Regions from separate parts of the Sodalis sp. RH22 genome, predicted to be linked through region 1. Evidence: predicted binding sites of a transcription regulator. Region 1 holds the regulator's gene; each other region holds the start of a gene.
The links. Region 1 encodes PurR, which represses purine synthesis genes. Its sites were predicted from a motif close to CANGCAAACGTTTGCNTG; they were not measured.
Positions count from the first base shown of each region.

Region 2: purT (formate-dependent phosphoribosylglycinamide formyltransferase) is a predicted target of PurR. The motif match lies at 1,538-1,555, and genes of this name have one in related genera.
Region 3: ACL2XN_RS17415 (nucleobase:cation symporter-2 family protein) is a predicted target of PurR. The motif match lies at 1,845-1,862, and genes of this name have one in related genera.

Region 1 is NZ_CP178731.1:1,102,361-1,105,637, reverse strand. It holds gene ACL2XN_RS05045 (NlpC/P60 family protein) at 99-992, shown strand; gene ACL2XN_RS05040 (YnhF family membrane protein) at 1,056-1,145, opposite strand; gene purR (HTH-type transcriptional repressor PurR) at 1,383-2,399, shown strand; gene cfa (cyclopropane fatty acyl phospholipid synthase) at 2,845-3,277, shown strand, end outside.
Region 2 is NZ_CP178731.1:1,492,710-1,495,986, reverse strand. It holds gene ACL2XN_RS06785 (bifunctional 4-hydroxy-2-oxoglutarate aldolase/2-dehydro-3-deoxy-phosphogluconate aldolase) at 1-233, shown strand, start outside; gene purT (formate-dependent phosphoribosylglycinamide formyltransferase) at 320-1,498, opposite strand; gene ACL2XN_RS06775 (YebF family protein) at 1,729-2,442, shown strand; gene ACL2XN_RS06770 (tellurite resistance TerB family protein) at 2,599-3,255, shown strand.
Region 3 is NZ_CP178731.1:3,834,200-3,837,476, reverse strand. It holds gene ACL2XN_RS17420 (AsmA family protein) at 1-268, opposite strand, end outside; gene ACL2XN_RS17415 (nucleobase:cation symporter-2 family protein) at 406-1,785, opposite strand; gene recG (ATP-dependent DNA helicase RecG) at 1,970-3,277, opposite strand, start outside.

The DNA of each region.
Region 1 (3,277 bases):
AGTAGTGAATTGATGATGCAATGACGAGGTAAATAGCTTAAATTCCTGTGAGGTGTTGATAACCCCCTATTTTGGGCCACATAAGGATAGCGTTTATCATGCGTTTATGCTTTACGCTTTTTGTGTTGCTTTTTACCCAGTTGTTTTTGAACCTGGCACATGCCGCGCCGAGCGCCGGCGTCAATGCCGATCAGCGCAAATCCCAGGCAGCGGCGGCAAAAACCGGCGACCGGCGCAAACGCAAACCGGTAAAAATAGCCAAGAAAAGCAAACCTGTCGCCAGCGCGCCCGCCGTCAGTGAAAAAGCCAGCATTAAAAAATCGCCGGAACCGGCGCATGAAAAAGCCGGCGTGAAACGGCCTTTGGAACCCGCGGTGGCGAAAACCGGCGCGAAGAAAAGCAAAACCTCCCCTCTTGCCAAGGCATCAAAAACCACGGCGACGAAAAAAATAGCCTCCTTCACTCCGCCGAAAAAAGGCTATAAAAAAGGTTACGGCCGGCACCGGATGATAAAAGATCAGGCGGCGGTAGAACTGGTGGCCAACGATCAGCCGATAAAGATGAGCGAGAGCCATAAGAAACGCTACCAGACCGCCAAGCTTACCGCCATGAATAAACTCCTCTCCCAAATGGGCAAGCCTTACCGTTGGGGCGGCATGTCGCCTAATACCGGCTTTGACTGCAGCGGCCTGATTTATTATGCCTACAAGGATGTGGTACGCATCCATATGCCGCGCACAGCCAACGAAATGTACCACCTGCGCGACGCAGCGCCGGTTAAGAAAGACGAGCTGGAAAGCGGCGACCTGGTCTTTTTCCATATTTCCAATCGCGGCGCGGCGGATCACGTCGGCGTCTATCTTGGCAATGGTCGCTTTATCCAGTCGCCCCGCACCGGCAGCGATATCCGTATCAGCTATCTGAGTGAGGATTATTGGCAGGATCATTACGTGGGCGCCCGCCGGGTGGTCACGCCGAAAAATATCCGCTGAAGGCGCGCCGGAAAAAAAAGAGGAGCCAAGGCTCCTCTTTTTTATATCTGAACCGAGAGGGTGTCAGTTCATGACGGCGGTAAAGCTGAAGACAATAATCACCAGCAGCGAGAACACCGTGGTCAGTAACGACATTTTTAAATCGCTGTCCATTCTATCTCCTTAACGTAAACCAGGGCGCCGGCCTTATCCACCGGCCCGCAGAGCAGTTATCGTCAGTTTGCCATAACAGCGATGAAAAAGCTTGCTCCCAACCTGTAGCCGCCACATTTAACACTTTCACTTTGGCGCGGGATGAACGAAAATTAACGGTTAATTCCACAGCGTCGGAAAGTGCTTGCGCCTTCGACAGACATTATTCCAGCCAGGGCGTACGGGAGTATCAAAGGCATGGCAACCATTAAAGATGTGGCAAAACGCGCTAATGTATCGACAACCACCGTTTCGCATGTGATCAATAAAACCCGTTTTGTTGCGCAAGACACTCAAATTGCCGTGCTGGACGCCATTAAACAACTGCATTATTCACCCAGCGCCGTGGCGCGCAGCCTGAAGGTCAATCGCACCAAGTCCATCGGCCTGCTCGCCAGCACCAGCGAGGCGCCCTATTTCGCCGAAATTATCGAGGCGATTGAGCACCATTGCTTTGCTCGCGGTTATACCCTGATATTGTGCAATTCGCACAATGATCTCGAAAAACAGCGCGCCTATCTGGCGATGCTGGCGCAAAAGCGCGTCGACGGCCTGCTGGTGATGTGCGCCGAGTATCCCGAAACGCTGCTGGATATGCTTGAGGAATATCAGCATATCCCCATGGTGGTCATGGATTGGGGTGAGGCCCGCCGTGATTTTACCGACACCATTATCGATAACGCCTTTGCCGGCGGTTATATGGCGACGCAATATTTGCTTAAACGCGGCCATCGCGCCATCGGCGCCATTCCCGGACAGCTGGCGCGCAACACCGGCGGCGGCCGCCACCGCGGCTATCTGCATGCCATGGCGGAGGCCGGCATCCCGTTAAACGACCGCTGGATTGTGCAAGGCAATTTCGAGCCTGAATCCGGCTACCTGGCGATGAAACAAATCCTGGCGCAAACGCCGCGTCCCACCGCGGTCTTCTGCGGCGGCGACATTATGGCCATGGGCGCACTGTGCGCCATTAATGAAATGGGCCTGAGCGTACCTGAGGATATTTCTATCATCGGCTACGACAACGTGCGCAATTCGTGCTTTTTCAGCCCGGCGCTGACCACCATCCATCAGCCTAAAGAGGATTTGGGCGAGGCGGCGCTTACCATGCTGCTCGATAGGATTACCAGCAAACGCGAGAACGCCAAAACCATCGAAGTCCATCCGTCGCTGATTGAACGCCGTTCGGTCGCAGACGGTCCCTTCCCCGCTTAAGGCCACGCGCCAGGCCCGGGCAACGGGCTGGCGCCTCCAGGGTCTGTTGCTATGTAAAGCGCCGTCCGCCTCGGACACAAGATTTTTCATATAATGATCTCTGTGCAAAGAGTTATTGTTTCAGCGAGAAATCATTAAGTTATAATGGGAAATACATTAGCGCGTTAGCTATTGTCTAAATTAAAATGCAGGCTTATACTCAATATCGTTAACAATTATAACGAGTTGTCTAATAAATTTGTATAAAAGTATGTCGTGTTTTCCAACATGACATCACCCTTTTATAAAGCGCCCGGCTAAGTCGCAGTCTAAGGTTTACTTTATATTCCTCTGTTGATGGTGATACTTCAGACACCACGGATAACCGTGGATTCTTATAAAGCCCGCAGGCATGGTGAGTGCTTTTCCTGACGGGGCACTGCAGAAGAAAGGTGATGGAGAAGCTATGAGTTCCTCGTGCGTTGAAGACCTGAGCTTTCATGATAATGATTGGTACCGTATCGTCCATGAATTGCTCTCTGAAGCCGGTATTGAACTCAATGGTTCAAGACCATTTGATATCCGAATCAAGAATCCGGGATTTTTTAAGCGCGTATTGCAGGATGGATCTTTGGGATTGGGCGAGAGTTACATGGATGGCTGGTGGGAGTGTGAGCGGCTGGACATTTTTTTCCAGCGTGTTCTCAGGGCGGGTCTGGAGAATAAACTTCCGCATCATTTAAAAGATACCTTACGCATTGCCGCCGCCCGGCTGATGAACCTCCAGTCGCGCAAGCGGGCCTGGATCGTGGGCAAAGAACATTACGATTTGGGTAACGATCTGTTTGAAAAGATGCTCGATCCCTATATGCAATATTCCTGCGGCTACTGGAAACAGG
Region 2 (3,277 bases), 390 kb from region 1:
CCGAGGCCAACGGCGGCGTCAAGGCGCTGCAAGCGATTGCCGGTCCGTTCTCGCAGGTGCGTTTCTGCCCCACCGGCGGCATTTCACCGAAGAACTACCGTGATTACCTGGCGCTGAAAAGCGTGCTGTGTATCGGCGGTTCCTGGCTGGTGCCTAACGATGCGCTGGAAGCGGGCGATTATGCGCGCATCACCGAACTGGCTAAAGAAGCGGTGGCCGGCGCCAAGCTTTAAGCCGGCGCGCATCCGCTCCCGCCATTCAGGCAGGTAATAAGGGCTCCTTCGCAAGAGGAGCTTTTTTTTGGTTCAGGCCTGGCGCATCAGCCGCTGACCTTGACCGCCGCGGCACAGGCTTTGGCATCCTTTACCGCCTCTTCCACCGTCTGCGCCATGGCCAGGGCCACGCCAAGACGGCGCTTGCCGCCGATTTCCGGCTTGCCGAACAGCCTGATCTGCGTTTGCGCTTTCAGCGCCTGCTCCAGGCCGCTGAAACGCACGTCGCTGCTGGTCAGCTCCGGCAGGATAACCGCCGACGCCGCCGGGCCGTACTGGCGGATCGCGCCGACGGGCAGGCCGAGGAAGGCGCGCACATGCAGGGCGAATTCGGACAGATCCTGGGAGATAAGGGTCACCATGCCGGTATCATGCGGACGCGGCGACACTTCGCTGAATATCACCTCGTCGCCGCGCACAAACAGCTCAACGCCGAACAATCCGCGGCCGCCCAGGGCGGTCACGACCTGTTGTGCGATATCCCGCGCCCGTTGCAACGCCACCGCGCTCATGTGCTGCGGCTGCCAGGATTCCCGGTAATCGCCGTCCTCCTGGCGATGACCGATGGGATCGCAGAAATGGATACCATCGACGGCGCTGACGGTAAGCAGGGTAATTTCAAAATCAAAGGGGACCAGGCCCTCGACAATCACCTTGCCGCCGCCGGCGCGGCCGCCCTGCTGCGCATAGTTCCAGGCCGCGTCCAGGCCGGCGGCCGCGCGTACCAGGCTCTGGCCTTTACCCGACGAACTCATCACCGGTTTGATAATCAAAGGATATCCGATTGCCGATACCGCCTGGTCCAGCCCGGCGCGGTCGGCGGCAAAACGGTAGGCGGAAGTGGGCAGGCCCAGCGTTTCCGCCGCCAGGCGGCGGATGCCCTCGCGGTTCATGGTCAGGCGCGTGGCCTGCGCGCAGGGCACAACATGATGGCCCTCATGTTCAAGGGCTACCAGCATGTCGGTGGCGATGGCTTCGATTTCCGGCACGATAAAATCGGGCCGTTCCAGTTCAATCACCGCCCTGAGCGCATCGCCGTCCAGCATATTGATGACGTGCGCGCGATGGGCGACATGCATCGCCGGGGCGTTCGCATAACGATCGACGGCAATCACCTCGACGCCAAGCCGTTGACACTCAATCGCCACCTCTTTGCCCAGTTCACCGCTGCCCAGCAGCATGACCCGCGTGGCGCCGGGACGTAACGCCGTGCCTATGATTAACATCCGCTTTCCCCTGACCTGATAAAAATTGCGCGCAGTATAAACGAAAACGATTGCGCGTGCAGCAGCGCCGGTACGATGAGGGGAGAGCAGGACGTGGGAATCGGCCTGGACGCCGCCAAAAACGCCCGGCTTTTGTTATAGTTCGTATAATTCCCGTTCTCAACGTAATTTTAACCGGCTATTATCATTCAATACCTTGAGAACGGATAATCAGAACAAGTGGAGGTTTTATGCATAAAACGGGAATCGGCCTGTTAGGCGTCATCGTCATCGGCATGTTGCTGCCGTCACTCGCGGCCGCGGAAGATCAAACACCGCAGGCGGCTGGGCAGGCCGCCGCCTCGCAAACGTCCACGGAAGGCGCGTCCACCACTCAGCAGCCCGCCGGACAGACGCAGAATACCCAACAGGGCACCGCCGCCCCGGCGCCGGCGAATAACGCCGCTCCGGCACAGACACCGCCGGCTAATGACGCCGCGCCGGCCCCGGCAACGCCGCCGGCCGCCGCCCCGGTTAAAAAACAGCCGGAGGAGCCTCCGGCCGCCGATAAACCGGCGCCGGCTAAAAAGGCCCCGGCTGAGAAGGCCAAGGCGGAAGCCGCGCCGGCCGCCGCCGATAATAAAACGCCGGCGGCGAAGGAACCGGCCAAAAAAAGCCAGCCCGGGAAAACCTATAAGGTTGCGGCCTGTCCCGATCTCAACGCCCCCCAGGTGGCGGAACTGATTAAACAGGACTACACCCAGAATCGCTTTCCCCACACCGACGACGATAAAAAGGCCCTGGGCGGCGACACCATTGTCGCGCAGGTCAACCCCGAGGATATCACCGGCAACGGCGACAACTGGCAGGCGCCGCTGAAAATTCGCGGGCAAACCGCCGATCGCGCCTATGCTGTGAACCTTGATTGTGAAAAAGGTGAAATAAGTTATTCCCTCCAGCAATAACACTCCCTGCCGGACGCGCGGCGTGAAATGCGCGTCCGGACATCGGCGGCCCCGCTATCTTTGCAAACCCTTTTAACAACTTGACACAAAATCCGCTAGGTTAGGACATGTGGCGCCGGGCACCGTCCGGCATACACCACCTAAAGGGGAACGGCAATGAATCAGTGGCTGCAGAAAATCCAGACCCTGGTCCAGCAAAAGGGCGGGCCGGGGGATCAGGGCGGCAACCTGGCGGGCCTGCTGGCGCCCGGAGCGCTTGGCGGGCTGGCCGGCCTGCTGGTGGCCAATAAATCGTCACGCAAGATGATGGGCGCGGTGGGCAAGAACGCCCTGTTTATCGGCGGCGGCGCCGCGATAGGCGCGGTGCTGTGGGACCAATATAAAAAACGCGTGCGCGAAACCCATCAGCACGATGCGCAGTTTACCCAGCCTCCTACTCCCATCGACCGTCGCACGCAGCGGCTGGTGACGGCCCTGGTCTTTGCCGCCAAGGCCGACGGCCACATCGACGACCATGAGCAACGGGCCATTCGGGACAACCTGCAGCAGTTGGGACTGGGCGAGGATGTGGAGCATCTGGTCCAGGACGCCATCGCCCAGCCGCTGGACCCGGCGCGCCTGGCGCAGGATATTCACGGCGAGGACGAGGCCCTGGAGATCTATTACCTCAGCTGCGCGGTGGTCGACGTCGATCATTTTATGGAAAGAAGCTATATGGATGCGCTGGCGCTGGCGCTGAAAATTCCTGATGACGTAAAAACCGGCCTCGAACAACAGCTTAAAGCCCAGATAACCGCCGTCCCGCCACGCTGACCCCCCGTTGCCGGCGCAGGCG
Region 3 (3,277 bases), 2.7 Mb from region 1:
GGATGCTGAATCCGGCCACCAGCCGTTTGGCCACAAGCGTAGCCCGGCGTTCTTTTTGCCCGAAAGAGATGTTGTCGAAATAAATGTCGCCCGGATCGGACCAGTTGTGGGTGATCTTATTAAACGATAATTGGTAGCCGGTATGCTGGGTGACTAACCGGCTAACCCAGCCGGCGCCCCAGGTGGTTTGCAGCAACACGTAGATCAGGATAATTATCAATAGCACTATCAAAAGTATTGATAATAAGAGTTTCCCAATAAATTTCATTGCTCAAATCCATCGCTGTCATAAAGGTTACCCAGTTTATGCCGTAATTAACGGGGCTTCTCAATAGCCAATGTGCTTCAGACAAAAAAAAGCCGCCGTATTGATACGGCGACCGCAAAAAAATGATAGCTAACTAATTAATTATGTTCCGGCGGGAACAATAAATTCAAGATGATGGCGGTAATGCCGCCGGCGGCAATGCCGGAGGACATCAGGGTCTTCAGCCACTGCGGCGCGAACTGCAAAATCAGCGGCTGCTGCGACACGCCCAGCCCTACCGCCAACGATAGGGCGATAATCATAATGGCGCGGCGATTAAGCCGTTCACGGGATACGATACGTACGCCGGACGCGGCGATGGTGCCGAACATGACGATAGTCGCGCCGCCCAGCACCGGCTCGGGAATATGCTGTACAAAGCCGCTGACCACCGGAAACAGCCCCAGCGCAATCAGCATCAGCGACACCACAAAGCCGACATAGCGGCTGGCGACGCCGGTCAGTTGGATGACGCCGTTATTTTGACCGAAACAGGAGTTTGGGAAAGTGTTGAACACGGCCGACAGCATTGAATTCAGGCCGTTGGCCAGCACGCCGCCTTTCAGGCGCCGCATATAGATGGGGCCGCGTACCGGCTGTTCCGAGACGTCGGAGGTGGCGGTAATATCGCCGATGGTCTCCAGCGAAGTGACCATAAATACCAGCATCAGCGGGATAAGCAGATCCCAGTCAAAACCCAGGCCGTAATACAGCGGGGTCGGCACCATGATTATGGATTGCGCCGGCGCGGGAGCGGTCTGCGGCAACATGCCCATCATCCAGGCCGCCAGATAGCCCACCGCCATGGCGATCACCAGCGAGGCGACCCGCAGATAGGGATTGCGCTGACGATTGAGCAGGATGATGACCAGCAGCACCACGCCCGCCAGCATCAGGTTTTTCGGCGCGCCGAAGGTATGATCGCCCATGGCGGCGAAACCGCCGCCGATGGAAGTCAGGCCGACCTGGATCAGGGAAATGCCGATAATCATCACCACGATACCCGATACCAGCGGCGTAATGATGCGCCGGGCCAGGTGCAGCACGCGGGATAATAAAATTTCCGTGCAGGACGCCACCATCAGCGTGCCGAACAGGGCCGCCATCATCGTGGGCACATCGGCGCCGCCGTTTTTCAGCGCCAGGCCGCCCATGATAAGCGGCGTGACAAAGTTAAAGCTGGTGCCCTGGATGGACAGCAGGCCCGATCCCACCGGTCCCCAGGTCTTGATTTGCAGCAGTGAGGCCAGGCCGGAGGCAAACAGCGACATGCTGATAATATGCTGCGTGTCCTGCGCCGGGAGCCCCAGCGCCTGGCAGATTAACAGGCCGGGCGTAATCACGGCGACAAACATGGCCAGCAGATGCTGGCAGGCGGCAAACAGGGTTTCCGCCAGCGGCGGACGATCGTCGAGGTGATAAATCAGCTCGCTTTTGGCAACGGGAATCGGCGCGTCATCAACGTCAGTGGCTGGCATGGTCATGGGGGGAAACATTCCTGGGCGGCAAAGGAGGCATTTTAATCATCCTGTTTTTAAAAGCAAACGATTGCTCGCGACCTGCGCCCGCGCCGGTTGATATAGGTCAATGCCGGCGCAGATTTCAGGCCGGCGCCCCGGGTGCCGATGCCGGCGGGAGGGAACAAGAGGGAATACTTATGGCTCAGGCGTTGGTATAGCGCACGCGCTCCGGCATCCAGCGCTCAATCAGCGCCTGGGCGGCGGCGGGATAGTGTTGGTGGATATGGCGCGCCAGCCGCTGGACTTCCGGGATCATGGCCTGGTCGCGCAGCAGATCGGCCACTTTGAATTCCGCGTTGCCGGTCTGGCGCGTGCCCAGCAATTCCCCGGGGCCGCGGATCTCCAGATCTTGTTGCGCGATGATAAAACCGTCGTTGGTATCCCGCAGCACCTGTAGACGCCGCTGCGCGGTTTTGCTCAGGGGCGATTTATAGAGCAGCACACAGTGCGAGGCCACCGCGCCGCGTCCCACGCGGCCGCGCAGCTGATGCAGCTGCGCCAGTCCCAGGCGTTCCGGGTTCTCGATAATCATCAGGCTGGCGTTGGGCACATCGACGCCAACCTCAATAACGGTGGTCGCCACCAGCAAGTGAACCTCACCGGCCTTGAATGCCTGCATAATCTGCTGTTTTTCCAGTGATTTCATGCGCCCATGCACCATCCCGACGGTCAGTTCCGGCAGGGCGGCGGCGAGCCCCTCCCAGGTGGCCTGCGCCGCCTGGGCTTCCAGCAGATCGGATTCCTCGATGATGGTGCAGACCCAATAGGCCTGGCGCTGCTCCTGTAAGCAGGCTTGGCGCACCCGCTGGATGACATCTTCGCGCCGGGTGTCGGGAATGGCCACCGTGGTCACGGGCGTGCGGCCGGGGGGCAGCTCATCGATAACCGAGGTATCCAGATCGGCGTAGGCGGTCATGGCGAGCGTGCGCGGGATGGGGGTGGCGGTCATGATGAGCTGGTGGGGATGGAACCCCTGCGCCAGGCCCTTCTCCCATAATGCCAGGCGCTGATGCACGCCAAAGCGGTGCTGCTCGTCGATAATCACCAGCGCCAGCCCCGAGAATTGCACCTGTTCCTGGAAAATGGCATGGGTACCCACCACCATCGCCACCCTGCCGGCGGCGATGGCATCTTGCTGGGCAATACGCGCCTTGCCTTTTTGTTTGCCAGCCAGCCAGCCCACCTCAATGCCCAATGGCTCAAACCAGTTGCGAAACGTTTGCGCATGCTGCTCGGCCAGCAGTTCGGTGGGCGCCATCAAGGCCACCTGCTTGCCCTGGGCAATGGCTCGCAGCGCCGCCAGGGCCGCCACCAGGGTTTTACCCGAGCCGACGTCGCCCTGCACCAGACGCATCATCGGCACGGGTAGAGCCAGGTCGCTCTCGATTTCCGTCGCCACCCGTTGCTGGGCGCCGGTGGGCGCGAAAGGCAGCCGGCCGAGGAATTGCTG